Regions from separate parts of the Amycolatopsis sp. NPDC005003 genome, predicted to be linked through region 2. Evidence: riboswitches for the same ligand, from Rfam matches in the RefSeq annotation. Region 2 holds a riboswitch; the other holds the start of a gene.

Region 1 (14,389 bases), on a different contig from region 2:
CGGGCAGGAGCACACGAGGTTACGGTCGCCGCGGGCGCCGTCGATGCGACGCACCGGGGGCCAGTACTTGTTCTTGCGCGAAACACCCGCCGGGTACACGGCCAACTCCCGGTCGTAGCGCTTGTCCCACTCCCCGACCAGCGTCTCCGCGGTGTGCGGGGCACCCCGCAGCGGCGACTCCTCGGCGGTCCACTTCCCGGCAGCCACCTCGTCGATCTCCGCGCGGATGGCGATCATCGCGTCGCAGAACCGGTCGATCTCGCCCAGGTCCTCGGACTCGGTCGGCTCGACCATCAGCGTGCCCGCGACCGGGAACGACATGGTCGGCGCGTGGAAGCCGTAGTCGATGAGCCGCTTGGCGACGTCGTCGACCGTCACGCCGGTCTCCTTGGTGAGCTGGCGCAGGTCGAGGATGCACTCGTGCGCGACCAGGCCGTCCTGGCCCGTGTAGAGCACCGGGTAGTGCGGCGCCAGCCGCGAAGCCACGTAGTTCGCGGCCAGCACGGCGACCTTGGTGGCCGCGGTCAGGCCGGGCGCACCCATCATCCGGACGTAGGCCCAGGAGATCGGCAGGATCGACGCCGAGCCGTAGGGCGCGCCGCTGATCGGGCCGACGCCGGTTTCCGGGCCGGCGGCGTCGAGCAGCGGGTGGTTCGGCAGGTACGGCGCCAGGTGCGCGCGCACCGCGACCGGGCCGACGCCCGGGCCGCCACCGCCGTGCGGGATGCAGAAGGTCTTGTGCAGGTTCAGGTGCGAGACGTCGCCGCCGAACTCGCCCGGCTTGGCCAAGCCCAGCAGGGCGTTGAGGTTCGCGCCGTCGACGTACACCTGGCCGCCGCCGTCGTGGACGATCTTGGCGAGGGTGTCGATGTCGTGCTCGTACACGCCGTGCGTGGACGGGTACGTGACCATGATCGCCGCGAGGGTGTCCTGGTGGCTGTCCACCTTGGCCCGCAGGTCGTCGAGGTCGACGTTGCCCTCGTCGGTGCACTTGACCACGACCACGCGCATCCCGGCGAGCACCGCGGAAGCCGCGTTGGTGCCGTGCGCGGACGACGGGATCAGGCAGACGTCGCGAGCTTCGTCGCCGTTCGCGCGGTGGTAGGCGCGGATGGCGAGGAGCCCGGCCAGCTCGCCCTGGCTGCCCGCGTTCGGCTGCAGCGACACCTTGTCGTAGCCGGTGACCTCGGCCAGCCAGCCCGCCAGCTGCCCGACCAGCTCGTGGTACCCGGCAGCGTCTTCGGCCGGGGCGAACGGGTGGATGCCCGCGAACTCGCGCCAGCTGATCGGCTCCATCTCGGTGGTGGCGTTGAGCTTCATCGTGCACGAGCCGAGCGGGATCATGCCGCGGTCGAGCGCGTAGTCCAGGTCGGACAGCTTGCGCAGGTAGCGCAGCATCGCCGTCTCGGAGCGGTGGGTGCCGAAGACCTCGTGACCCATGAAGCCGCTCTCGCGGGCCAGGCCGTTCGGCAGCGCGACGCCGTCTTGGACGCTCTCATCGACCCCGAACGCCTTCAGGACCCTCGCGGTGATCGCGGGCGTGCTGACCTCGTCGAAGGCGACGCGGACGTGGTCGGCGTCGACGTGCCCGAGGTTGATGCCTGCCTCGCGGGCGGCCGCGTGGACCTCGGCGGCCTGGCCCGGGACGTGCGCGACGACGGTGTCGAAGAAGGACTCGTGCACGACCTCGACGCCGGTCTTGCGCAGGGCGCCGGCGAAACCCGCGGCGAGACCGTGGACGCGCTGGGCGATCTTCTTCAGGCCGTCCGGGCCGTGGTAGACCGCGTACATCGCGGCCAGCACGGCCGGGAGGACCTGCGCGGTGCAGATGTTGGACGTCGCCTTCTCGCGGCGGATGTGCTGCTCACGCGTCTGCAGCGCAAGGCGGTAAGCGGGGTTGCCGTCGGCGTCGACCGAGACGCCGACCAACCGGCCCGGCAGCGAACGCTCGAGCCCGGCGCGGACGGACATGTACCCCGCGTGCGGGCCGCCGTAGCCGAGCGGGACGCCGAAACGCTGGGTCGACCCCGCGGCGACGTCGGCGCCGAACTCGCCCGGCGCGGTGATCAGGGTGAGGGCGAGCAGGTCGGCGGCGACGGTGAACAGCGCGCCCGCGGCCTTCGCCGACTCGGAAATCGCGTGGTAGAAGCCGCGGCCGCGCAGCACACCCGACGCGCCGGGGTACTGGACGACGACGCCGAAGAACTCGTCCGGCAGGCCGGTGAGCAGGTCGCGGACCTCGACCTCGATGCCGAGCGCCTCGACGCGGGTGCGCACGACGGCGATCGTCTGCGGCAGGCACTCGGCGTCCAGCACGACCTTGTTCGACTTGGACTTCGACGCGCGGCGCATCAGCGTGACGGCCTCGGCGACGGCGGTCGACTCGTCCAGCAGGGAGGCGTTCGCGGTGGCCAGGCCGGTCAGGTCGGCGACCATGGTCTGGAAGTTGAGGAGGGCTTCGAGGCGGCCCTGCGAGATTTCCGGCTGGTAGGGCGTGTACGCGGTGTACCAGGCCGGGTTCTCCAGCACGTTGCGGCGGATCACGCCGGGCGTGACGGTGTCGGAGTAGCCGAGGCCGATCATCTGCGTCATCGGCCGGTTGCGCGCGGCGAGAGCACGCAGCTCCGCGGTGGCGTCCTCTTCGGACGCGGCGGGCGGGAGCCGCAGGTCACGGGTGGCGCGGATGGCGCTCGGGACGGCGGCGCCGACGAGAGCGTCCAGGCTGCCGTAACCGCACTCGGCCAGCATCTTCGCGCGTTCGGCCTCGGACGGACCGATGTGGCGGGCGTCGAACTGCGTTGAAGTGATCGGGAGCTCCTTGGGCCGGGCACACCAGTGCGCTGGGAACTCCCCCTCTGTCATGGCACCTGAGAGTTTCACCGTGTGCGACACGGCTTTCACCTTGGGTGAGACGCGGGTGCGCCTGCTTTCCAGAGTGGCCTCGCGCGAAGCGGTAGCGGATACCTGAGAGATTCCGGGGAGTTTGCTCCTTCGGTGCCCCACCGACTTCGTGAGGGCTCTCCCGCCTCGGCTCGACGGCCCGATCTGCAGTTGTGACGGTCACGGTACCCGGCGCTTCCCGCGGGCGTCCACTTCCTCCGGTCAACACCACATCAGCCTTCGTCGCGGCCTCGACCGGCGACCCGGCGTACCACGCGCCCGGCCAGCGACGGCGGGCGGCGGACGCGGCCGGAGGGCAGGACCAGCCGCTTCAACGGCCCGCCCAGAGGCACCGGCGGGTGGCCGGCGCCGAGCAGCACCTGCTCGACGATCTGCTCGGCGTGCCACGCCACCGAGTCGTTGAGGCGGTCCAGGGACGGGCGGTCGCCGTCGAAGATGTCCTCGTCGGCCAGCGTCACCTCGAAGTACGCACAGCCCGGCGGGACCTCGATGGCGTCCTCGATCGCGCGAGCGCCGTCGAGGGGGTCCGCGAACCCCGCTTCGAGCAGCGCCGACCGGTAGATCCGGGCCGCCCGCGCGCGCATCCGCGGGCCGTAGCGGACGACGACCGGGAGGCGGCCGGTCAGGTCCGGCACGGCCAGGCCGTGCAGCAGCATGATCGGCGGCACCGAGTGCACCAGCCGCGGCGCGGGTTCGGCCAGCTCGCGGGCGGTGAGGCGGACCCGGTCGGCCATCGCGTCCGGGAGGCCGGAGTAGCGGAAGTCGACGTTGCCGAACCCGAGCCCGTCGGCGACCAGCGACGCCAGCAGCTCGCCGTAGCCCCAGATCGGCGACAGCACGACCACCGGCGGCGCGGCGACCACCGGCGACGGCGCGGGCGGCCGCGTCGCCTCCTGCTCGGGCACCTGGATCACCAGCCGCGGCGGCTCGTGCCAGTCGTGCACCTCCGCCACCCGCCAGTACAGCCCGAGCGGCCGCCACAGCTCGCCGAGGACGTCGTGCTCGATGATGCGGCGCACCTCGGCGTCGTCGAAGGGCAGGTCCCGCGGCGGCACGATCCCGACGTAGTGGTGGTAGGTGACGCGGACCTCGTCGCCGCGGGTGGCCGACCGGATCCGCATCTCCCAGTCGATCGGCGACGCCGCGATCGCGTTCGCCACCTGCGTGCCGGGCGAGGAGTAGACCAGCGCGGTGGCCTGCCGGAGGAACTGCCCCGCGCGGTCGATGCCCTCCCGCAGCGCCTTCGCCGCCTGGGCGACGTGCACCGGGCTTGCGAGGCTCTCGGGCAGGACGCCGGCGACGCGCAGCAGCTCGGCCTCGCTCAGCCCGGTGACCTCGGCGAGCTGGGCCCAGTGGTCGAACACCGTCACCTTCGGCGCGTGCCGGTGTTCGATCCAGCTGCGCAGGGTCGACGTCGGAACGCCGATGCGCCTGGCCGCCTCGTCCAGGGAGAGGCCCCGCGAACGGATGCCGGCCCGGACCGCTTCCGCCCACTCGTCGGCGCGCCAGTGCGTCACCTCACAAAGCTAACGAAACCCGCTAGCTTTGCGCAGGGACAAACCGCCCAGGCGCGCCCGACGCTGGTCACCATGACCACCACCGTGATCGCCCTCACCCTGATCGTCGGCACGCTGACCTTCGCTGCCGGCGCGTTCCTCGCCTCCGAGATCGCCACCCGGATCCTGCGCCGCCGGGAGAAGGAGATCTCCGAAGAGCGCAAGAAGCTCAACGCCGCCTGGCGCTACCTGCGGGAGGTCTACGACGTCAAGAAGAAGACCAAGCGTTAGAGCGGGGTGACGTACGCGCCGGAGATGCCGCCGTCGACCAGGAACTGCGACGCCGTGATGAAGCTGGCGTCGTCGCTGGCCAGGAACGCCACCGCCGCCGCGATCTCCGACGGCTCGGCGAACCGGCCGACCGGCACGTGCACCAGCCGCCGCGCCGCGCGTTCCGGGTCCTTGGCGAACAGCTCCTTGAGCAGCGGGGTGTTCACCGGCCCCGGGCACAGCGCGTTGACCCGGATGTTCTCCCGCGCGAACTGCACGCCGAGCTCGCGGCTCATCGCCAGCACGCCGCCCTTCGACGCGGTGTAGGAGATCTGCGACGTCGCCGCGCCCATCACCGCGACGAACGACGCGGTGTTGATGATGGACCCGCGGCCCTGGCGCTGCATGTGCGGCAGGACGGCCTTGCAGCAGTGGTACACCGACGTCAGGTTGACCCGCTGCACGCGGTCCCACGCCTCGATGCCGGTGGTCAGGATCGAGTCGTCCTCCGGCGGCGAGATGCCGGCGTTGTTGAACGCGACGTCGACCGAGCCGAACTGCTCGACCGTGCTGTGGAACAGGTTCTCGACCTGCTCGGCGTCGGTGACGTCGGTCTGGATGAACGCGCCGCCGATCTCGTCGGCGGCCGCCTTGCCCTCGGCCGGCGAGAGGTCCGCGATGACGACCTTCGCGCCTTCGCTCGCCAGGCGCCGGGCCGAGGCGAGCCCGATGCCGCTGGCGCCGCCGGTGATGACCGCGACGCGGCCTTCGAAACGCTGGACCATTACTCCTCCGTGCTCAGAAAGACGTTCTTGGTTTCGGTGAACGCCGCGGCGGCGTCCGGGCCGAGCTCGCGGCCCAGGCCGGACTGCTTGAAGCCGCCGAACGGCGTCCAGTAGCGCACCGACGAGTGCGAGTTCACCGAGAGGTTGCCGGATTCGACGCCCCGCGCAACCCGGAACGCCCGGCCGGCGTCGCGGGTCCAGATCGATCCCGACAGGCCGTACTCGGTCGCGTTGGCCATCCGGACCGCGTCGGCCTCCTCCCCGAACGGCACCACGGCGACGACCGGGCCGAAGACCTCCTCGGCCGCGACCGGGTGCCGCAGGTCCGGCGGGGTGACGACGGTCGGCGGGAACCAGAAGCCACGGCCCTCGGGGGCGGTGCCGCGGAACGCGACCGGCGCGTCGTCGGGCACGTAGGAGGCGACCTTCGCCCGGTGCGCGGCCGAGATCAGCGGGCCCATCTCGGTCTTCTCGTCGCCGGGGTCGCCGACGACGACGCCGTGCACCGCCGGTTCGAGCAGCTCCATGAAGCGGTCGTACGCGCTGGCCTGCACGAGGATCAGCGACCGGGCGCAGCAGTCCTGGCCGGCGTTGTCGAAGACGCCGTAGGGCGCGGTCGCCGCGGCCTTCTCCAGGTCGGAGTCGGCGAAGACGATGTTGGCGTTCTTGCCGCCGAGCTCCAGCGTCACGCGCTTCACCTGCGCCGCGCAGCCCGCCATGATCTGCTTGCCGACCTCGGTGGAGCCGGTGAAGACGACCTTGCGCACGGCCGGGTTCTCGACGAACCGCTGCCCGACCACGGAACCCTTGCCGGGCAGCACCTGGAAGACGTCCTCCGGGATGCCCGCCTCGCGCGCCAGCTCGGCCAGCCTGATGGCCGTGAGCGGTGTCAGCTCGGCGGGCTTGAGGACGACGGCGTTGCCGGCGGCGAGAGCGGGCGCGAAGCCCCAGCCCGCGATCGGCATCGGGAAGTTCCACGGGACGATCACGCCCACCACACCCAGGGGCTCCTGGAAGGTGACGTTGATGCCGCCGGGTACCGGGATCTGCTTGCCGATCAGGCGTTCCGGGGCGGCGGAGTAGTAGTTGAGGACGTCCCGGACGTTGCCCGCCTCCCAGCGGGCGTTGCCGATGGTGTGCCCGGAGTTCTCGACCTCCAGCCGGGCGAGGTGCTCGATGTCGGCCTCGACGGCGTCGGCGAAGCGGCGCAGCAGCCGCGCGCGGTCGCCCGGCGTGACGTCGCGCCACGCCGGGAAGGCCGCGTGGGCGCGGGCGATCGCCGCGTCGGTCTCCTCCGCGCTGGTCAGGGGGACGCTCCGCACCACCTCCTCGGTGGCCGGGTTGAGGACGTCGAAGGTCGTCATCTACTTCTCCTTGCTCGCGTCGACGAGAGCCTGGAACAGCCGGACGTCGTCGGTGTCCTGCTCGGGGTGCCACTGGACGCCCAGGGTGAACTCACCGGGTAGTTCAGCGGCCTCGATGGTGCCGTCGGCGGCCCAGCCGACCGCCTCGAGGCCGGTGCCGAGCCGGTCGATCGCCTGGTGGTGGTAGCAGAGTGTCTTGGTTTCGGGGCCGAGGATCGCCGCCGCCCGGCTGCCCTCGGCGAGCGTGACCGTGCCCCGGCCGAACGTTGCCGGCGCGGGCTGGTGGTCGGTGGTGCCGCTTTCGGGCAGGTGCTGGGTGAGGGTGCCGCCGAGGGCGACGCTCATCACCTGCAGGCCGCGGCACACGCCGAGCACCGGCTTGCCCGCCTGGCGCGCGGCGGCGAACAGGCCGAACTCGAAGGCGTCCCGCTCGAGGCGGACGTAGGTGGCCGGGTGCGGCTCGTGGCCGTAGCGCTCCGGCTCGATGTCGGCGCCGCCGGTGAGCACCAGGCCGTCCACAGTGGACACGAGCCGCTCGTATGCGGCGGACACCGGGGGCAGCAGCACCGGGATGCCACCAGCCGCGACCACGCAGTCGACGTAAACGCGGTGTAGCAGCACGGCTTCGGTGTCCCAGACCAGGAATTTCGCGGGTTCGAGGTAGCTGGTGAGCCCGATGACGGGCCTAAAGTCGCTCGAAGCCACGGATCAGCTCCCAGTCGGTGACGGCGGCGTTGTAGGCGTCGATCTCGATCTTCGCCGCGTTCAGGTAGTGGTCGACGACCTCGTCGCCGAAGGCCGCGCGCGCCAGGTCGCTGCCGGCCAGTGCCGCGGCGGCTTCGGGCAGCGTCGTCGGCACGGTGCCCCGGTCGGAGTTGTAGGCGTTGCCGGTGAACGGCTCTTCGAGCTCCAGCTCGTTCTCGATGCCGTGGAGCCCGGCGGCGATGAGCGCGGCGACGGCGAGGTACGGGTTGACGTCCCCGCCCGGCACGCGGTTCTCGACGCGCAGCGACTCGCCGTGGCCGACGACGCGCAGCGCGCAGGTGCGGTTGTCGGTGCCCCAGGCGATGGCGGTCGGCGCGAAGCTGCCGGGCACGAACCGCTTGTAGGAGTTGACGTTCGGCGCGAAGAAGTACGTCAGCTCGTGCAGCGCGGCGAGCTGGCCGGCGAGGAAGTGCTCCATCAGCTTCGAGAAGCCGTGTTCACTGTCCCCGGCCAGCACGGCCCGGCCTTCGGTGGAGCGCAGGCTGATGTGGATGTGGCAGGAGTTGCCCTCGCGCTCGTTGTACTTCGCCATGAAGGTGAGGCTCTTGCCCTCCTGCGCGGCGATCTCCTTGGCGCCGTTCTTGTAGACGCTGTGGTTGTCGCAGGTGGCGAGCGCGTCGGTGTAGCGGAAGGCGATCTCCTGCTGGCCGGGGTTGCACTCGCCCTTGGCGGACTCGGGGTAGAGCCCGGCGCCGGCCATGTCGTTGCGGATGCGGCGCAGCAGCGGCTCCAGGCGCGCGGTGCCGAGCATCGAGTAGTCGACGTTGTACTGGTTGGCGGGCTTGAGGCCGTGGTAGCGCTTGTCCCAGGCCGTCTCGTAGGTGTCGTCGAAGACGATGAACTCGAGCTCGGTGCCGACGAAGGCGGCGAGCCCGCGTTCGGCGAGCCGGTCGAGCTGCCGGCGCAGGATCTGCCGCGGCGACACCGCGACCGGGCCGCCCTGCACGCGCTCGACGTCGGCGAGGACCAGCGCGGTGCCCTCGTGCCAGGGGATCTCCCGCAGCGTCTCGAGGTCGGGACGCAGCACGAAGTCGCCGTAGCCGCTCTCCCAGGAGGAGAGCGCGTAGCCGTCGACGGTGTTCATGTCGACGTCGACGGCGAGCAGGTAGTTGCAGGCCTCGGTGGCGTGGCCGACGACCTCGTCCAGGAAGTACTCGGCCGAGCAGCGCTTGCCCTGCAGCCTGCCCTGCATGTCGGTGAGCGCGACGAGCACGGTGTCGATCGTGCCCGCGTCCACGCGCGCCCGGAGTTCGTCGAGCGTGAGCATGCCTCGCCTGCGTGCCATCGGTCGCCCCAAAGGTTTGGTATGAATCCTTTGCCGGTCCTTCCTACCCGGTGAGCGGGGCGCGGTCAACCCGAACAAAGGTATCTTTTTGAACCATTGCGGCGGCGGTCGGATTGTCCGGGTTGCCCGGCTGAGAAGAGTCTGTGAATTCGCCCGTCCGGGAGGAAAACCGGGGTGCCCGCACGTTGAACGGGACAAGAGAGGTGAGATCGATGACCACAGCATTCACGCAGCAGACCACGATCGGACAGCAGCAGGCCCGGCCCCAGCTGCCGACCCTGCCCACCGGCTGGCCGATCGGTTCGTACGAGTCCTACGAGCAGGCACAGCGGGCGGTCGACCACCTCGCGGGCGCGGACTTCCCCGTCACCGACGTCACGATCGTGGGCGTGGAACCGATGCTCGTCGAGCGGGTCGCGGGCAAGATGTCCTGGGGCCGCGTGCTGAGCAGCGCGGCGACGTCCGGCGCGCTGTTCGGCCTGTTCCTCGGCCTGATGCTCAGCCTGCTCAACCCGGGCGCGGGCCTGGTCCCGATCGTGATCGGCCTCGTCGCCGGTCTCGGGTTCAACCTGCTGTTCGGTGCGCTGGGCTACGCGGTGAACCGGAACAAGCGCGGGTTCATCTCGCAGAGCCAGCTGGTGGCCCGCCGGTACGACGTCCTGTCCCAGCCACGCAACGCCGAGAAGGGGCGCGCACTGCTGGCAGACCTCGCGGCGCGCAGCGCGTTCGGCCACTGATCCGGGTAGATAGCGAAGGCCGCCTCCTGCGGGAGGCGGCCTTCGCCTTATCCGGGCAGCCGCCGTGCCAGCCGCACCCCCCAACCGCCATGCCCCCGCAGCCGCCGTGCCAGCCGTGCCCCGGCAGCCGCCGTGCCCCGCCGCGTCCGGCAGCCACCGCGCCCGAGCAGCCCGCGTCCAGGCGGCTGGCGTGCCCAAGCAGCCCCGCGCCCGAGCAGTCTGCTTGTCGGTCCGACCGGCCGCCGTCCTCGGGCGCCCCGTGTCTGAGCAGCCCCCGATTCCACGCTACCGGGCAGGTCCGACGGTTCCGGCCGTCCTTGCCACGTACAGCCCGGGTTGTCCACAACACCGGGCGAAACACCCCGGTTGTCCACACAAGCCCGCCCGGTGGCCCGAAACCGTCGGTGCCCGCCGGTAGCGTGGAATCGGGGGCTGCTCAGGTGCCCGACGACACCGTCGGCGCGTCCGGGATCTCCGCCGAGGCGGGGTCTGGCTCCTCCGGGCGGCCCGCGCGCAGCAGCTCACCCCAGCGCGCCCGGTCGTACTCGGCCGGCGGCGTCTCCGCCAAGAACTCGCGCAGGACCTCCAGGAACTGCTTCGGCGCCGAGCGGTGCGGGAAGTGGCCCGCCCCCTCGAAGAGCACCAGCCGACTGCCAGGCATCGCCCGGTGCGCGCGCAGCGCGTGGCCGCTCGGCACCACCCGGTCCTCCGTGCCCCACACCAGCAGCGTCGGGATCCCCTGCGTGAGGTAGCACCGGTCCAGCATGTTGACGACCTGCCCACGCCAGTCGACGACCGAGCGCAGCGTCCGCAGGAACGCCGACCGCGTGCCCGGCTCGACCAGGCGGAGGTAACGCGCGACCACGTAGTCGAGGTCGTCGGAGATCCGCAGTGTCTCGGCCAGCTTGCGCAGCACCGGCAACGCCGGCTGCGCTCCCAGCAGCGGCAGCAGCAGCCCCGCGCCCGGCGCCGCGGCCAGCCGCAGCAGCGGGTGGACGCTCGCGCCGACCCCGCCCGAGCCCACCAGCACCAGGCGTTCGCAGCGTTCCGGGAACTGGTAGGCGAACTGCATGGCGACGCCGCCGCCGAGGGAGTGCCCGACCACCGTCACCCGGTCGACGTCGAGGGTGGTCAGCAGGTCGCGCATGCCGCACGCGTACGCGGCAACCGAGTAGTCCGCGCGCGGTTTCGCCGAAAAGCCGTGGCCGAGCAGGTCGGGTGCGATGACCGTGAAGTCGTCCGCCAGCGACTCCAGCAGATCCAGCCACGTCGACGAGTCGTCGCCGATGCCGTGCAGGAAGAGCAGCGCGGGGCCGCGCCCGGCCATCCGGTACGCGCGCTCGTAGCCGTGGACCACCCTGGTCTGCGGGGCGAAGGCTTCCGGAAGCACCCGCCCAGCTCAACACGCCCGCGTTGGCGGGACGTTTCGCGCGCGTTCGGATTGGGTGAACGCCAGGAGCGGCCCCGACCGGCGCTCCTGGCGTTCGTTCCCCCTACCGCGTCGGCGTCGGTGACGCCGGTGGCGTGCTGGTCGAAGGTGGCGTGGTGGTCGCGGACGGCGTGGTGGTCGAGGGCACCGTCACCTTCGGGATCGCCGCGCTGAACGGCACGCCCGCCAGCTCGCGGCAGGCTCCGCGGTAGCCGTTGTAGCCGTTGTAGTTGCCCTGGTCGTCGGTGACGCCCTGCTCGATCTTCGGCCGGGGGAACCGGTTGTCCTCACCGATCTTCTGCCTGCTGCCGGTCGCGCGCTCGCAGCCGTAGCGAGTCAGCGTCAGCGGCCTGCCCTGCTCGTCGTAGAGGTAGACCTCGGTCAGCGGCTTACCCTCGGCATCGAAGGCGTAGACGTTCTCGATGTCGCGGCCGCCGTAGGTCAGCTGGTCGTTGCCGTAGTGATCCGCCGTGGACGAGTAGTACGGCGGCGGACCCGAGTAGGAGCTCCCGCGGGCGAAGAGGTCGATCGCGGCGCCGAAGCCGCCCAGCCCGCCGCCGATGACGAACGCCGAGATCGGCACGGCCACCCACAGCAGCCGCCGGTCGCTCCGCACCCGCGGGCCGGCCCACAACGCCCCGACGGCCGCGAGGATCAGGAACGGCAGCAACAGCACCCCGCTCCGGCGCTGCAGCGTGAACAGCAGCCCGAGCGCGACCAGCGCGACCGCGCACAGCACCCACCACGCCGGCTTGAGCGAACCGAGGTAGCGCAGGAACTTGCCGGCGTCCTCCTGCGCACGACCCTTGGCCATGGTGTCGCGCAGCCACCCGACTTCCGGCAGGGCCAGCACCGGCTCGACCCCGCCGCGCAGCAGCAGCACCAGGCTGACGAGGAAGACCGGCGCGAACAGGAACAGGCCGACGAAGGCATCGGGACTGCGGGAGACGGTGGCGCCGAACGCGAGCATGGCGAGCCCCAGCGCGCAGAACACCAGGCCCCACAACGCGATCCGCGGCTTCACCAGGCTGGGCGCGGCCGTGGCGAGCACCTGCGTGGCGTCCTCCCCCGGCGCCGGGTACCCCCCGGACGCGCGCAGCTCGGCGGCGTAGCTCTCGGGGGTCCCGAGCCGTTCGATGAGGGCCTCGACGCGGGCGCCTTCCCCCAGCTCGGCCTCCAGTTCCGCCAGGTGCGGGCGGACGTCTTCGAGGATCTCTTCGATCTCGCTCGCGGGCAGGTCGGCGAGCGCGGTCCGGACCCGCGCCAGATACACCCGCACGGCGGTCGGCTTGTCGCTCATGCTGCCTCTCCCAAAAGCACGTTCATCGTCGATGCGAAGCTCTGCCACGTCTTGCCGGACTCCGCCAGCCGGACCCGGCCCGGCTCGTTCAGGCTGTAGTACTTGCGGTGCGGTCCCTCTTCACTGGGAACCACGTACGAGGTCAGCAGGCCTGCCTTGTAGAGCCTGCGCAACGTCCCGTACACCGACGCGTCCCCCACCTCGTCCAGGCCGGCGGCCCGGAGTCTTCTCAGTACGTCGTACCCGTAGCCGTCCTCGTCGCGGAGCACCGCGAGAACGGCGAGATCGAGCACGCCCTTGAGCAGCTGACTGATCTCCACTGCACCCTCCAGTCTTACGCTTGGGAAGGTACCACGCATTGCGCAGTAGTGTGCACGGCGGAGGGCCATCGGCGCGCCGAGCCCGGGCAACCTCGGTCAGCCCCGGGTGTCGACCGGCCGCTCGAAGAAGGATTCGAGGACCACGATCGTCTGCGTGCCGGTGACGCCCTCGATCGCGAAGAGCCGGCGCAGCGACGCCTGGAGGTCTTCGGTCGTCGCCGTGCGCACCTTGACGAGCAGCGACGCCGGGCCGGCGATGACGTGGGCCTCCACGACTTCGGGCAGCGCTTCGAGCGCTTCGCGCACGGAGCGGTCACCCATCCAGGCGTTCGCTTCGACGAGCACGAAGGCCGCGACCCCGCGGCCGACGGCGGCCGGGTCGACGTCCACGGTGGTCCGCCGGATGACGTCCTGGTCCCGCAGCTTGCGCACGCGTTCGTGGGCCGCGCCCGCGGAGAGCCCGACGGCTTTGCCGAGGGCGGCGTACGCCTGTGTCGCGTCGCGCTGAAGTTCAGTGAGCAGTACACGGTCTACTTCGTCCACCGCTTGACCATATCAAGTTCAGTACTCCATGCTTTTCACAGAATCTCATGAGGAGCTGGCGATGGACCTGATCAAGACGGACTTCCAGGTGCTGGACGAGCGGTTCGCCCGCGTGAACGGCGACGAGTGGACGCAGCGCCTGCACACCGGCTGCCGCTGGACGGAGGGACCGGCGTACTTCCCGGCCGGCCGCTACCTCGTGTTCTCCGACATCCCCAACGACCGCACGCTGCGCTGGGACGAGACGACCGGCCGGGTCGGCGTCTTCCGCCAGCCGTCGAACTACGCGAACGGGCACACCGTCGACCGCCACGGACGGCTGATCAGCTGCGAGCAGGGCCCCCGCCGCGTGACGCGCACCGAGCACGACGGCTCGATCACGGTGCTGGCGTCGGAGTACCGGGGGAAGCGGCTGAACAGCCCGAACGACGTGGTCGAGCACTCGGACGGGTCAATCTGGTTCACCGACCCGAGTTACGGCATCGACAGTGATTACGAGGGGTACCGGGCGGAGAGCGAGATCGGCGCGTGCCACGTGTACCGGGCGGCGCCGGACGGTTCGGTGGCGATCGTGGCGGACGACTTCAGCCGGCCGAACGGCCTGGCGTTTTCCGCGGACGAGTCGCGGTTGTACATCGCGGACACGCGTCAGACGCCCAGCCACATCAGGGTGTTTTCGGTCGGTCAAGAAGGGAAGCTGACGGGCGGCGACATCTTCGCGACGAGCGACAGCGGCGGCTTCGACGGGGTCCGGGTGGACAGCGAGGGGCAGGTTTGGGCCGCGGCTCACGACGGGCTGCACTGCTTCGCCGCGGACGGCACGAGGATCGGCAAGCTGCGGATCCCGGAGGTGTGCTCGAACTTCACGTTCGGCGGTGCAAGGGGCAACGAGCTGTTCATCACGGCTTCGAGCTCGCTGTACACGCTGAGGGTGACGGTGAACGGAGCTCGCTACCCGCGCTGATCCCGGCCTCCTCATATGCCCGCATGGGCCTCCGGGCTAGCCGGGTGTGGCCGCCTCCACTCGCTCCACCACTGCGTCGCGGCGGCGCCAGGCTCGGCTCACCTGGACCAGCCAGGCCGCCTCGGCCGCCACGTCCGCCTCCGCGTCCGGTTCCGCGGTGTGGTCGGGCTCGCGGTCGAAACGGCGTCCCGCGCGGCCCGCCTCGATCGCCGCCGCCAGGGTGACCGCCT
Region 2 (14,389 bases):
GCCGCAGACCGCCCCGCGAGCACGCGCCGCGGCGAAGCTTCAGGCTCCTACCCGGTCGCCGAGGGCACGCGCCGCGGCGAAGCTTCGGGGGCCTACCCCGCCACAGAACGCTCCCCCGGCACCCGGGGCGAAGCATCCGGGGCGCACCCGGTCGCAGACCGCCCCGCGGGCGCCCGCCGCGGCGAAGCTTCGGGCGCCTACCCCGTCGCTGACCGCCCCACGAGCACCCGGAGCGGCGAAGCATCCGGCGCCTACCCCGTCGCCGAGCGCCCGGCGGCCACCCGCCGCGGCGAGGCTTCGGGGGCCTATCCCGTCGCCGAGCGCCCCGCCGCCGGCCGCCGCGGCGAAGCGTCGGGGGCGTACCCGGTGGCGAGCACCGAAGCCACCACGATCCTCTCCACGCGACCCGGCGACGCCGCCGGCTCGCACCCCGTCGCCGACCGCGCGGAAACCGGCACCACCACCCGCTCGCGCCGCAAGGACCGCACCAGCCCGGCCCCGGACCGCATCGAAGCGCCGTCGTCCGGCAGACCCACCCGCGCCGCCCGCCGGGCCGGAGCCACCGGTGCTCACCCGGTCGCCGCCCCCGCCGAATCCCCCGCCCCCCGTTCGCGTCGCAAGGGCGGCCGGGCCCCCGGCGAAACCGCCGCCGAGCGGACCGAAGTCATCACCCGGCCGGACGACGTCACCACCCGGAGCGACACGTCCCGCACCCTCGACCGGACCGAGGACACCGCCGCCCCCACCGCGGACCGCGGCGAGCGCACCGACACCACCGGGCCGCAGCGCGCCGGCCGCGGTGACAGCACCGGGCCGAACCGGACCGCCCGCAGCGAAGGCACCGGCTCCCACCGCGTCGTCGGCAAGAGCGACGCCACCGGGTCGCACCGCATCGTCGGGAAGAAGGCGCCGCGCCGCCGGATCGCCGGCTGGCCGATCGCCTGCGCCGTCCTGGCCCTGCTCATCGGGCTCGGCGTCGTCGGCTGGAACTGGGCCGACAACGAGCTCAACAGCCGCGCCGAGGCGCAGGCCGCCAGCTGCGACGGCGGCACCTCGAACATGCGGGTCGTCGTCACCCCGAGCGTGCAGAAGCCGCTCACCGCCGCGGCCCAGCGGTGGAACCAGGCCGCCACCGTCGTCCACGGGCAGTGCGTGCACATCGTGATCGAAGCCAGGCCGTCGGCGCAGGTGCTCGACGCGCTCGTCGGCCGGGCCAAGCTGGACACCATCGGCGGGCTGCCGGCCGCGTGGCTGCCCGAATCGTCGTACTGGGTCAGCGAGCTCACCACCAAGAAGCCGGAGATGATCGGCTCGCCCGCGCAGTCGGTGGCGAACGCGCGCTCGGCGGACTACCCGTTCATCGGGCTCGCCGGCCCAGGCGTCGACGACACCGCGCTGCGCGCCGCCCAGACGTTCCGCGAGTACCTGGAGCAGCCCGCCCAGCAGGCCGACTTCGCCGCGGCGGGCATCAAGTCGACCTAGACGCGCGTGCCGTTGTCGAGCTCGGCCACCACGGCGAGGTCGTCGTCGGCCAGCTCGAAGTCGAAGATCCCGAAGTGCTCCCGGATCCGGGTGGTGGTGGCCGACGCCGCCACCGCGACCGTGCCGTTCTGCAAGTGCCACCGGAGCACGATCTGCGCCGGGTTCTTGCCGTACTTGGCGGCGAGCGCGGTGACCGTCTCGTCGGACAGCAGCGCCGCGTTCGCGGCCGGGCTGGCGGCGGCCGTCACGATGCCGCGCCCGGCGTGGAACTCGCGCAGCGGCACCTGCTGCAGCCACGGGTGCAGCTCGACCTGGTTGACCGACGGCACCGAACCGGTCGCGTCGACGAGCCGGCGCAGCTCGGAGACGCCGAACCCGGCGACGCCGATGGCGCGGACCCGGCCGTCGGCGCGCAGCCGGCTCAGCACGCGCCAGGTGTCGGTGAACGCGCCATGGGTGCCGTCCAGCAGGCACAGGTCGGCCCGCTCGAGCTGCAAGGCGGCCAGCGCCTGGTCGGCGGCCCGGCGGGCGGTGTCGTAGCCCTGCGCGGGCACGTGCACGGTGACGAAGAGGTCCTCGCGCGGTACCTCGGCCGCCGCGAGCACCGCGCCGACCGCGGTCTCGCTGCCCGGCGTGGCGTCGATACCGCGGTAGCCGGTGTCGAGGGCGATGCGGACGGCGCGGCCGGTTTCGGCCGGGGACAGGCCGGCGACACCGAACAGCAGCTGGGGGATGCGGACTCCGACGGACAGGGCGAGCGAAGGCGGGACGGCCATCAACCGGTGATCCTCACTTCGGATGCTGCGCGGACCCCCATCATCCCACCCGGGCGGCCCGCTCGCGCAGATACGCCGCCGTCGCGCCGTCGGCCGGGAAGAACGACTCGATCACCAGTTCCGCCACCGTGATGTCCAGCGGGGTGCCGAACGTGGCCACCGTGCTGAAGAACGTGAGGTCGGTACCGTCGTGGCGGAACTTGAGCGGCACGAAGATGTCACCCGGTCCGGGGACCTCCACCTCGGGCACGGGCTGGTCGCAGGGATACCCGCGCAGCTCGTCCAGGAGCTCGGCGAGGCCCGCGTCCGCGGTCTGGGTCACCTGGCGCCGCAGCCGGCCGAGCAGGTGGGCGCGCCACTCCCCCAGGTTCAGGATGTGCGGGGCCATGCCGTCGGGGTGCAGGGTGGCGCGCAGGACGTTCGTGGTCAGCTCGGCCGGGATCCCGGCGACGAAGAGGCCGGTGGCGGCGTTGGCCTCGACGAGGTCCCAGTTCCGGTCCACGACGGCCGCCGGGTACGGCTCGTGCCCGGCGAGCAGCTGCCGCACGGCTTGCCGGACGGCGTCCATCCCGGGGTCACCCAGCGCGTTCTCGGTGTAGGCGGGTGCGTACCCGGCGGCGAGCAGCAGCCGGTTGCGTTCGCGGAGCGGGACGTCGAGGTGCTCGCCGAGGCGCAGCACCATGTCCCGGCTGGGCTTGGCGCGCCCGGTTTCCACGAAGCTCAGGTGGCGGGTGGAGATGTCCGCCGAGATCGCCAGGTCGAGCTGGCTGATCCGGCGCCGGTCCCGCCATTCCCGCAACAGTTCCCCGACGGGCCGCGCCCGCACCATGGTCGTCACCCGAGCGACGCTACGGGCAGCGGCGAGCCGCTGCCATTACTTCGGAGGTAATGCCCCGGCATTACCTGCCGGGTAATCGACGAGCCGCCGCCGCGCCGCCAGAGTGGGTCCCAGCGCAGGACAGCGAAAACCGTTGTCCCCCAACGAAAGGATCCACCCGTGACCGACGTCCGCACGCTTGTCGAGCAGTACATCGCCGTCTGGAACGAGATCGACGGCGACAAGCGCCGCGCACTCATCGCCGACGTCTTCACCGAGAACGCCGGCTACACCGACCCCCTCGGCGCCGTCCGCGGGCACGACGGGATCGACGGGTTCGTCGCCGGGGCGCAGCAGCAGTTCGGCGGGCTCACCTTCAGCCTGCCCGCCGACCCCGATGCCCACCACGACCTGGCCCGCTTCCAGTGGCACCTCGGCACGCCGGGTGCCGAGCCGGTCGCCATCGGCTTCGACGTCGTCGAACTCGCGGACGGCAAGATCGCCGAGGTGCACGGCTTCCTCGACAAGCTGCCCGGCTGACCCCGTGGGGGCTCCCACCCGGGAGCCCCCACGGCCGCTAGGCCTTGAGTGCGCCCCGCCAGCGGACGGTCGGGCGCAGCTTCTCCGGGTTCACCCGGTGCTTGTTGGCGCCCACGATGTCGAACATCGACTCGATCAGCGTGTCCGACAGCAGGTGCGGCTTCAGGCCCAGCCCGACCAGCCCGGTGTGCTTGACGTTGTAGTAGTGCTCCGGCGCCTCGGTGCGGGGGTTCTCCAGCTGCTCGATCTGCACGGGGCCGGGGAACCGGTCGGCCACCAGCTCGGCGATGTCCGCCACCGACATGCTCTCCGTCATCTGGTTGAACACCCGGAACTCGCCCGGCTCGGCGGGGTGCTCGACGGCCAGGCGGATGCACTCCACGGTGTCGCGGATGTCGATCAGGCCGCGGGTCTGCGCGCCCTTGCCGTACACCGTCAGCGGCTGGCCCAGCACCGCCTGGATGACGAACCGGTTGAGCACCGTGCCGAACACGGCGTCGTAGTCGAAGCGGGTCGCCAGCCGCGGGTCCAGCGCCGTCTGCGGGGTCTGCTGGCCGTACACCACGCCCTGGTTGAGGTCCGTCGCGCGCAGGCCCCACGCGCGGCAGGTGAATTCGATGTTGTGGGAATCGTGGACCTTCGTCAGGTGGTAGAACGAACCCGGCCGTTTCGGGAACAGCACCCGGTCGGAGCGGCCGTTGTGCTCGAGTTCCAGCCAGCCTTCTTCGATGTCGATGTTCGGCGTGCCGTATTCGCCCATCGTGCCCAGTTTGACCAGGTGGATCGCCGGATCGATCTCCGCGATCGCGTAGAGCAGGTTCAGGTTCCCGATCACATTGTTGTGCTGCGTGTACACCGCGTGTTCGCGGTCGATCATGGAATACGGCGCCGACCGTTGCTCGGCGTAGTGCACGACGGCGTCCGGCGCGAAGCCGCGCACCGCTTCGAACAGGAACTCGGCGTCGAGCAGATCGCCTTCGTAGCTGGTGATCGTGCGACCGGAGACCTCGCGCCAGGTCGCGATGCGGTCGGCGAGGGATTCGATCGGGACCAGGCTATCGACACCGAGTTCGGCGTCGTACCCGCGTCGCGCGAAATTGTCGAGAACGGCCACCTCGTGGCCTTTGTCCGATAAGTGCAGCGCGGTCGGCCAGCCCAGATATCCGTCACCGCCGAGAACCAGCACCCGCATTGTGCCGCCTTTCCTGCTCGTTTACGCCACACGAACGCTATAGATCACGTGCTGATGAGGACCTGTCAATGACCTGTGAATCTCCTATGCGTGAGGGGGTCGGACGGCGGCGCGGCCGGCCCGCGGGGAGGATGGGGGCATGACGACCGTAACCAACGCCGTGCGGCCCCGCACGGCGGAGAAGACCCGCCGCCGCGGCTGGGCCCGCCTGGCGCGCGCCGCGACGACGTCGGTCGCGGCCACGGTCCTCAGCCAGGTCGTGCTGCTCGCCGCGCTCGCCACCGGCGGCGCCGCGGCACTGGCGAGCACGCTGGCCTGGGCGGCCGGCGCGGTGCTGAACTTCCTGGTCACGCGGCGCTGGGTCTGGGGCCGCACCGGGCGCCCGCGCGTCCGCCGGGAACTGCTGCCCTACCTGGTCGTCATCGGGCTCGGCGGGCTCGCTTCGATCGGCCTGACGACCCTCGCGGGCTCGCTGCTGATGCCCCTCGACCTGCCGCACTTCTGGTGGGTCGTGCTCGTCGACGGCGCGTACGTGGCCAGTTACGCGCTGGTGTTCGCCGTCAAGTTCACGCTGCTCGACCGGTTCGTGTTCGGCCGCGGCGCAGCACGTACCCCCGCCACCACGTCCCGGTCATGACCCGGGCGTAGTTGGCGCCGTAGACGAGGCTGCCGCCCTTCTTGCTCTTGCCCGCCTTGCGCAGCCGCATGCTCATCGGCAGCTCGGCCACCCGGGCACCACGGGCGGTGACGCCGAGCAGCAGCTCCGAGGACTGGTACTGCGGTTCGCGCAGCGGAACCGCGCAGGCCAGCTCCGCCCGCATCGCCCGGAAGCCGAACGAGGTGTCGGTGATCCGCCGCGCCGTGAGCACCGACGCCAGCACCGCGAACACCCGCACGCCCAGCCACCGGACGCGGCTGTCGGCCTCCTCGTGCCCGAGCCGCCGCGACCCGGTGACGAAATCCGCGGTGCCGTCGACGACCGGGCGGACCAGCGCCTCGAGCTCGCTGTTGTCGTACTGGCCGTCGGCATCGGTCGTCACGACGTACTCGGCGCCGGATTCCGCCGCGAGGTGGTAGCCCAGCCGCAGCGCCGCGCCCTGGCCGCGGTTGCGGGGCGCGACGCACACGTACGCGCCGTGTGCCTCGGCGATCGCGGCCGTGTCGTCGGTCCCGCCGTCGACGACGACGAGGACGTCGACGGGCATGCCGAGGCACTCGTCCGGCATCTTCTCCAGCACTTCGCCGATGCCGCCGGCTTCGTTGTAGGCGGCGATGACGACGGTCAGCGGCGCCAGTTCCAGGTCCGGGTGGCGGCCGCGGAAGTCGTCGAGGGCGCCGGAGTCGACGTCGTCGGGGAACGCGGCGAGCCGCTTCCGGCTCGCCGACGTCAGCGTGGTGAAGCCGAGGGCCCCGGCGACCGGCAGCAGCACCAACGCCGGGAGCTGATAGCGCCAGGAGAACTGGAACACCGCCGAGGCGAACAGCAGGACGAGCCCGCTCGACGCCGCGAACAGCGCCCCCGCCTGGGCCCGATCGAGGGGCTTCTTGCGCCGGAAGACCGTCAACAGGCCCAGGAGCGCGCCGATGCCGAGCACTCCGCCCGAGACGTAGCCGCCGTCGAGCTGGTAGTCGCGGAGGATCTTCGCCAGGGGCTGGTCGACGCTCGCGACGACACCGTCGTTCTGCAGCGTGACCAGGTCGATCAGGGACTGGTCGGCCCACTGCGGGTAGCTCAGCTGGAACTGCCACCGGTCCAGGGGGACGTCGGTCGGGTCCTGCTCGCGCGCCCAGGCGAAGCTCTTGGCGAAGTCGTCGAGGATCGCTTCGGCGACGTCGCCGGGCTGCTCCTTCAGGACGTCGATCGCGAACTGGTGGGCCAGGGCGGCCTTGTCCGCGCCGGGCGGCAGCGGACCCGGCCAGTTCGGGTCGAGGTCGGCGTGGGTGTAGTTGTCGACCAGCCGTTTCTCGCGGGGCTCGGCCGGGCAGAACACCTGCAGCTCCGGAGCGAGGTGGAGGTCCGGGCAGTCGGCGACGGCGGCCGTGCGGCCGTAGAGCATGTTCCCGGACGGCCCGGTCAGGCCCCACTTGCCGGTCTCCGAGTGCACCCGCGCCGCATACGGCACGAGCACGGCGAGCAGGCCCAGGAGGCCGACGCCGACCCGGCGCCAGCCCGCCCACCGCCGCCACGCTCCCCCGGCGGTGACGAGGAAGACCAGCAGCGGCAACGCCAGCGAGATCCCGATCAGCCGGGTCAGCACGCCGAAGCCCAGCAGCAGGCCCGCGGCGCCGGCCCGCTTCCAGCCGGGAGTGCCCCACCCCAGCAGCAGCCAGAGAAGCCCGAGGAGCACCGCCTCGAACGTCACCTCGGACATGATGTTCTGCTCGATCTGCAGCTGGTAGGCATCGAGCAGCACCGGGGCGGCGGCGAACGCGCCCACCCAAGGGCGGCCGCCGAGGCGCAGGACCAACGCGTAGACGCCGATCGCGATCAGCACACCGCCGACGTGCTGCACCGCGGCGACCCAGGCGAGGCCGCCGACGGCCAGCAGCGGCCGCAGCACCAGGTCGTAGCCGATCGGGTCGAGCTGGTCGGCGCGCAGGGCATGCAGGTTGTCGATGTACCGGAAGGAATCGATGAACAGCAGCGCGGGCCGGTAGGCCAGCCAGGTCAGCACCCGGAGCGTGATCGCCGGGACGAGGAGCAGGAGGAGCAGCCAGTGCCGCTTGAGAAAAGCCCTCACCGGTTCGCGAGGCCGGAGAAGTACTTCCAGGCCGTGGCCAAGCCGTCGGTGAGCGAGACCTCCGGCCGGTAGCCGATGGTGTCCGCGCTCGCCGAGACGTCGACGACGACCGCGGGCATCTCCCCGGCCGGGGCGCCGACGTGCTCGACCGGCAGCTCGGCGCCGGTCACCTCGCGCACGGCGTCGACCATCTCCAGCACGGACACCGAGCGCCCGGCGCCGACGATCGCGCGGCCGGAGTAGCCGCTGTCGAGGGCCAGCAGGACTGCCCGCACGACGTCGTCGACGTGGACGAGATCCCGGCGCTGGCGGCCGTCGCCGTAGATCTTGACGCCGCCGCCGGTCAGCGCGGCCCGCATCATCCGCGGCACGAAACTGTCCTTGTGGGACATTCCGGGTCCGTAGACGTTGGTGAACCGCAACGCACACGTCGTCATGCCGTACGCCCCGGCGTAGCCCGACAGCAGCATTTCGCACGCCGCCTTGGTGGCGCCGTACGGCGTGAGCGGGCGCAGCGGCAGGTCCGGGGTGATGGTCGCGGAGCCGACGTTGCCGATCACCGCGTTGGTCGAGGCGAGGAGGAACGCCGGCACCTCGTGGCGCCGCGCGAGCTCGAGGAGTTCCTGGGTGACCAGGACGTTGTCGGCGAAGGTGTCCTCGGGCAGCTCGACCGACCTCAGCACCGACGTCAGCGCGGCCAGGTGCACGATCGCCGCGGTCTCGCCGGTGACGGCCTGCTCGCGCACGGCCGCCTCGCGGAGGTCGCCGGTCACCACGCGCACGCCGTCGAGCTCTTCGGGAAAGGCCACCCGGTCCACGACCGTGACGGGGACACCCCGGTCGCGGAAGGCGCGCACGACGGCCCGGCCGATGAAGCCGCTGCCGCCGGTCACGACCACGGACGTCCGATCCGGACCGAGCCTGCTCACCATGCGCGTCAACCTACCCCGCGTTCCTGTGAGCCCGCGCGACGGCTCTCCCGGCGACCGGGCTCAGGCGAAGGCCTCCGGTGGCGGGCAGGAACAGACCAGGTTCCGGTCGCCCGCCGCGCCGTCGATCCGCCGGACCGGGGGCCAGATCTTCGGTGCGGACGTCCCGGCCGGGAACACCGCGGTCTCGCGGCTGTACGGCCGGTTCCACTCTCCGGTGACGCATCGGGCGGTGTGCGGTGCCTGCCGCAGCGGTGAGCCTTCGAGGGGCCACTCCCCCGCCGCGACGCGGTCGATCTCGCCGCGGATCGCGATCATCGCCGCGCAGAAGCGGTCGAGTTCGGCGAGGTCTTCGCTTTCCGTCGGCTCCACCATCAGCGTGCCCGCGACCGGGAACGACATCGTGGGCGCGTGCAGGCCGTAGTCCGCCAGCCGTTTCGCGACGTCGTCGACCGTGACGCCGGTGGCCTTCGTCAGCGGCCGCAGGTCGAGGATGCATTCGTGCGCCACCAGGCCCTCGCGGCCGGCGTACAGCACCGGGTAGTGGGCGGCGAGGCGGCGGGCGACGTAGTTGGCGTTTGCCACCGCGATGAGCGTCGCCCGGCGGAGGCCCTCGGCGCCCATCATCCGGGTGTACGCCCACGAAATCGGCAGGATCGACGCGCTGCCCCACGGTGCCGCGCTGACCGGGCCGACGCCGGTGGCCGGGCCGGCCGCCGGCTGCAGCGGGTGGTTCGGGAGGAACGGCGCGAGGTGCGCGCGGACTCCGATCGGGCCGACGCCGGGCCCGCCGCCGCCGTGCGGGATGCAGAACGTCTTGTGCAGGTTGAGGTGCGAGACGTCGGCGCCGAAGCGGCCGTACTGGGCGACCCCGATCAGCGCGTTGAGGTTGGCACCGTCGACGTACACCTGGCCGCCCGCGTCGTGCACCGCCGCGCACACCTCGCCGACGGTGTCTTCGTAGACGCCGTGCGTCGACGGGTAGGTGAGCATGATCGCGGCGAGGTCGGCCCGGTGCTCGTCCACTGTGGACCGCAGGTGCGGGAGGTCGATGTTGCCGGTGTCGTCGCAGCGGACGACGACCACGCGCATGCCCGCCATCACCGCGCTGGCCGCGTTCGTGCCGTGCGCGCTGGCCGGGATCAGGCAGACGTCGCGCGCGTGCTCGCCGCGGGAGCGGTGGTAGGCGCGGATGGCGAGCAGGCCGGCGAACTCGCCCTGGCTGCCGGCGTTGGGTTGCAGGGAAACCGTGTCGTAGCCGGTGATCCGGGCGAGCCAGGCGCTCAGGTCGGCGGCCACTTCCAGGAGCCCGGCGGCGTCTTCGGCCGGCGCGAACGGGTGCAGGCCGGCGAATTCCGGCCAGGTGACCGGCTCCATTTCGGCGGTGGCGTTGAGCTTCATGGTGCACGAGCCGAGCGGGATCATGCTGCGGTCGAGCGCCACGTCCTTGTCCGCCAGCCGCCGGAGGTACCGCAGCATCGCCGTTTCCGAGCGGTGCGCGTGGAACACCGGGTGCGTGAGGTACGCGCTCGTCCGCCGCAGCGGGGCCGGGAGGGCGTCCGCGGTGTCCGCGTCAAGGCCGTCCACATCGGACACGGAGACGCCGAAGGCCTTCCACACGCAGGAAAGCCGCTCGCGGGTGGTGGTCTCGTCGCAGGCGATGCCGACGTGGTCTTCGTCGATCCGGCGCAGGTTCACGCCGAGGTCGCGGGCCGCCGCGACGACCGCGTCCGCCCGGCCCGGCACGGCCGCGACGACGGTGTCGAAGAACTCGCCGTGGACGACCTCGACGCCTCCTTCGCAGAGCCCTGCCGCGAGCACCGTCGCCATCCGGTGGGTGCGCAGCGCGATCGACCGCAGCCCTTCGGGCCCGTGGTAGACCGCGTACATCGACGCCATCACGGCCAGGAGCACCTGCGCGGTGCAGATGTTCGACGTCGCCTTCTCGCGGCGGATGTGCTGTTCGCGCGTCTGGAGGGCGAGCCGGTACGCGGGTGTGCCATCGGCGTCCTTCGAGACGCCGACCAGCCGGCCGGGCAGCTGCCGCTCGAGGCCCGTCCGGACCGCCAGGTAGGCGGCGTGCGGGCCGCCGAAGCCGAGCGGGACGCCGAACCGCTGCGTCGACCCGATGGCGACGTCGGCGCCGAGTTCGCCTGGGGGCCGCAGGAGGGTGAGGGCGAGCGGGTCGGCGGCGACGATGACGGCCGCACCGTGCTTCTTGGCTTCGGCGATGGTGAGGTCGGGCTCGCGGACCGCACCGGACGCGCCGGGGTAGGACAGGAGCACGCCGAAGAAGTCGCCGCCGAGCCCGAGCCCGGTCAGCCCTTGGGAGAGGTCCTCGACGACGAGTTCGATCCCGAGCGGTTCGGCTCGGGTGCGGAGCACGGCGAGGGTCTGCGGCAGGGTGTCTTCGTCGACGACGAACCGATGGGAGGTCGCCCGCCCGGCCCGGCGGACGAGCGTCATCGCCTCGGCGGCCGCGGTGGCCTCGTCGAGGAGGGACGCGTTGGCGACCGGGAGCCCGGTCAGGTCCGCGACCATGGTCTGGAAGTTGAGCAGCGCTTCGAGCCGCCCTTGGGAGATCTCGGGCTGGTAGGGCGTGTAGGCGGTGTACCAGGCCGGGTTTTCGAGGACGCCCCGCCGGATGACGGGCGGGGTGACGGTGTCGTGGTAGCCGAGCCCGATCATCTGCGCCATCGGCCGGTTCCGCCCGGCCAGCTCGCGAAGTTCGGCGAGGGCTTGAGCTTCGGAGGCGGCGGGCGGCAGTTCGAGCGGTTCGGCGGAGTCCCGCAGTGAGCCGGGCACGGCCCGTTCGGCGAGTTCGTCGAGTGAGGCGACGCCGATGACATCGAGGATGTGGCGGAGGTCGTCCGGCCCGGGCCCGATGTGCCGGTCGGCGAAGGGAATGCCCTGTTCCAGCGAGGCAAGCGTAGTTTCCACGATGGCCTCCTCCGACCGGCGGCGCGTACTAACCCGACCTTAGAGCGGAAGGTGACCACGACGGGGGTCCGGGGGCGGAGCCCACCGGGCGGGGTGTGGGGGTTGCACCCCCACAAGACACTCCGGAGGGTTCCGGCGAGCGCTCTCCGCGAGCGGAATTCGCCGAAACCCGAAGGAACCTCCCCGCTCTGTCTGACCCCGAGGGGCGCCTGAGAGTTTCGCCCGCAGGTTGAGCCGGGCTTGCACCGTCGGCGGGGCCATCAGGGTGTGTCCTGACGACCCGCTTTCCAGAGGCGTCTCGTCCGCGCGGTCCAGGGTGCCTGAGAGGTTCCGGGGAGGACTTGCTCCTTCGGCGCCGAGCTCAAGGTGTGGCTCGGACTCTCCCGCGCGGATTCGTCGACCGCAGGCAGTACCTTACCCGCTCACGCGGAGCGATGATCAACCGGTCTTGCGGGCGTTGCGGCGCTGGGTGAGTTCGTCCGGTTCGTGCGTCTCGACGATGCCGCCGTCGGCGCGTTCGGCCGGGAACTCGTGGATGGTGCCGCTGATTTCCTGCATCGCGCCGCTGACCGCGATGCCGAAGACGCCCTGGCCGCCCTGGAGCAGATCGACGATCTCCTCCGGCGAGGTGCATTCGTAGACCGTGGTGCCGTCGGAAAACAGCGTCACCCGGGCAAGGTCGCGGACGCCGCGGACGCGCAGGTGGTCGACGGCGACCCGGATGTTCTGGAGCGAGACGCCGGTGTCCAGGAGCCGCTTGACGACCTTCAGGACCAGGATGTCCTTGAAGGAGTACAGCCGCTGCGAGCCGGAGCCGTGCGCGGTGCGGATGCTGGGCGCGACCAGCTTGGTCCGGGCCCAGTAGTCGAGCTGGCGGTAGGTGATGCCGGCGATCTGGCACGCCGCCGGACCCCGGTAGCCCACCAGCTCGTCGGGCAGCGAGTTGTCGGGGAACAGTTCCCCCTGCTCCCCGGTCGCGACCTCGACAGGCTGCTTCTCGGAACCAGCCTCGACCACGCAAGCCTCCCCTCGCCCGACCTGGCGGCCGGCGAATGACAGCCGGACGGTCCCAGGAGCGGGACCCACCGGAGATCAATCGCCACGGTCCGGCCCCAGACCGTTAATCACACCGTGGCAATTTCTCTTCTTCGACGGTAAGCGCCCGGACAGTGCCGGTCAACGCGACGCGCGGCAAGCCTCGACGGTCGGCTGAGCCTTTGAGCCGTTCGCCGTACCCCCTACGGCGTGAGCCCAAACCCTTTGACCGGTTTTACTCAGCCGAGTAACTTTTTACTCATGCAAGTAAACACCGACCTCATGGCCGAGCTCGGCCTCAGCGTCACCGAGGCCGCCCGCCGGGCGCAGATCATCGGCGCGACCATCGGCGTCCTGGCCGACGTCGGCTACCGCCGCACCACCTTCGCCAGGATCAAGGAGCGCGCCGGGCTCAGCAGCACCCGGCTGATCTCGTACCACTTCACGAACAAGGCCGGCCTGATGCAGGCCGTGCTCAGCACGGTCGTCGAGACGAAGGGCGAGTTCCTCACCGAACGCACCGGCGGCGGCCTCGACCCGGCCGACCGGCCCGGCTACCTGCGGGCGCACATCGAGACGTCCATCGCGTTCCTGCGCGCGTACCCCGAGTGCGTCCGGGCGCTGTCGGAGCTGGCCTCCAACGCGGACGACGCCGACGGCTGGGTGATGACGAAGGTGCTGGTCGACGACCTGCGCGTGCACGGACTGGCCCGGCAGCTCAGGCAGGGCCAGTCCGAGGGGGTGTTCGGCGAGTTCACGCCCGAGGTGATGGCGATGTCGATCGCCCAGGCCATCGACGGGGTCGCCGCGGCCTACGCGGCCGACCCGTCGCTGGACCTGGAGCGGTACGGACGCGAGGTCGCCGACACCTTCGTCAAAGCGACGGCGCCGTGAGCACCCGGTCGAGCCGCTCTTCGATGCGGGCCTTCGGGAACGCGCCGACGATCGTCTCGACCGGCTCGCCGCCGCGGAAGAGGATCATCGTCGGCAGCGACATGACCTGGTAGGCGCGGGTGGTCCCGGGGTTTTCGTCGGCGTTGATCTTGCGGACGGCGAGTTCGCCGTCCCGCTCGGCGGCCAGCTGCGCGAGCACCGGGCCGACCATCCGGCACGGGCCGCACCAGGTGGCCCAGAACTCGACGAGCACGGGGACGTCGCTGCCGAGGACTTCGGTGAAGGTCGCGTCGGTGACTTCAGCAACTTCGGACAAGGGGACTCCTTCAGAGGCGCGGGGATTCGGGCACGACGCACGGATCGGGCGCCTGCCGGGCCAGCGCGGCGGCGAGTTTCGCGGCCAGCTCGCCGCGGATCCCGCCGAGCCGCGCCAGAAGGGCGTCGGCTTCTTCGAGCTTGCGCCGGTAGACCTCGATCGAACTCGCGCAGGAGTCACCGGTCTCGTGGCCGCTGCGCAGGCACTCGACGAACGGGCGCGTCTCCTCGAGGGTCAGGCCGACCGTCTGGAGGGTCTGGATCTCCTTGACCAGCTGGAGGTCGTCCTCGCCGTATTCGCGGTAGCCGTTGGCCGAGCGGCGGGCCCGAAGAAGGCCCTGGTCCTCGTAAAACCGCAGCGCACGGGTGGTGGTACCCGTGCGCTGCGCCAGTTCTCCGATCCGCATGCCTCGACGCTAGACGTTGACGTCCACGTCAACGCAAGGTCTCACGTATCGGCACCGCGGAAGTCTTCGGGCGACACGGAGTCGAGGAACTCGCGGAACTTCTCGACCTCGTCTTCCTGCTCGTCCGGGATGATGAGGCCCGCCTCCTCCAGCACCGAATCCACGGCGTGGATGGGGACCCCGATCCGCAGGGCCAGCGCGACCGAGTCGCTCGGCCGGGCGGACACCCGGATGTCGCCGTCGAACACGAGCTCCGCGAAGAACGTGCCCTCCTTCAGGTCGGTGATGACGACCTGTTCGAGCTCCCGGCCGAGCGCTCCG

Evidence for each region. A riboswitch is a leader RNA that binds a small molecule or an ion and turns the genes downstream of it on or off. The one in region 2 is predicted to bind glycine.
Region 1: linked by a shared signal. The riboswitch ahead of gcvP (aminomethyl-transferring glycine dehydrogenase) and the one ahead of gcvP (aminomethyl-transferring glycine dehydrogenase) in region 2 are both predicted to bind glycine.

Annotation. Positions count from the first base shown of each region.
Region 1 is NZ_JBSGAI010000053.1:38,739-53,127, reverse strand. It holds gene gcvP (aminomethyl-transferring glycine dehydrogenase) at 1-2,808, opposite strand, end outside; glycine riboswitch at 2,942-3,035, opposite strand; gene ACWED2_RS40930 (helix-turn-helix domain-containing protein) at 3,114-4,418, opposite strand; gene ACWED2_RS40925 (hypothetical protein) at 4,491-4,688, shown strand; gene ACWED2_RS40920 (3-oxoacyl-ACP reductase) at 4,685-5,452, opposite strand; gene ACWED2_RS40915 (aldehyde dehydrogenase family protein) at 5,452-6,816, opposite strand; gene ACWED2_RS40910 (gamma-glutamyl-gamma-aminobutyrate hydrolase family protein) at 6,817-7,521, opposite strand; gene ACWED2_RS40905 (glutamine synthetase family protein) at 7,502-8,866, opposite strand; gene ACWED2_RS40900 (general stress protein) at 9,079-9,603, shown strand; gene ACWED2_RS40895 (alpha/beta fold hydrolase) at 10,040-10,930, opposite strand; gene ACWED2_RS40890 (DUF1700 domain-containing protein) at 11,097-12,332, opposite strand; gene ACWED2_RS40885 (PadR family transcriptional regulator) at 12,329-12,652, opposite strand; gene ACWED2_RS40880 (Lrp/AsnC family transcriptional regulator) at 12,749-13,195, opposite strand; gene ACWED2_RS40875 (SMP-30/gluconolactonase/LRE family protein) at 13,257-14,159, shown strand; gene ACWED2_RS40870 (MAB_1171c family putative transporter) at 14,196-14,389, opposite strand, start outside.
Region 2 is NZ_JBSGAI010000041.1:20,738-35,126, reverse strand. It holds gene ACWED2_RS36490 (hypothetical protein) at 1-1,482, shown strand, start outside; gene ACWED2_RS36485 (aldo/keto reductase) at 1,479-2,258, opposite strand; gene ACWED2_RS36480 (helix-turn-helix domain-containing protein) at 2,299-3,087, opposite strand; gene ACWED2_RS36475 (nuclear transport factor 2 family protein) at 3,256-3,615, shown strand; gene ACWED2_RS36470 (NAD-dependent epimerase/dehydratase family protein) at 3,653-4,807, opposite strand; gene ACWED2_RS36465 (GtrA family protein) at 4,947-5,444, shown strand; gene ACWED2_RS36460 (glycosyltransferase family 2 protein) at 5,374-7,548, opposite strand; gene ACWED2_RS36455 (NAD-dependent epimerase/dehydratase family protein) at 7,545-8,480, opposite strand; gene gcvP (aminomethyl-transferring glycine dehydrogenase) at 8,541-11,417, opposite strand; glycine riboswitch at 11,715-11,813, opposite strand; gene ACWED2_RS36445 (MerR family transcriptional regulator) at 11,856-12,434, opposite strand; gene ACWED2_RS36440 (TetR/AcrR family transcriptional regulator) at 12,714-13,346, shown strand; gene trxA (thioredoxin) at 13,327-13,662, opposite strand; gene ACWED2_RS36430 (MerR family transcriptional regulator) at 13,673-14,068, opposite strand; gene ACWED2_RS36425 (bifunctional nuclease family protein) at 14,110-14,389, opposite strand, start outside.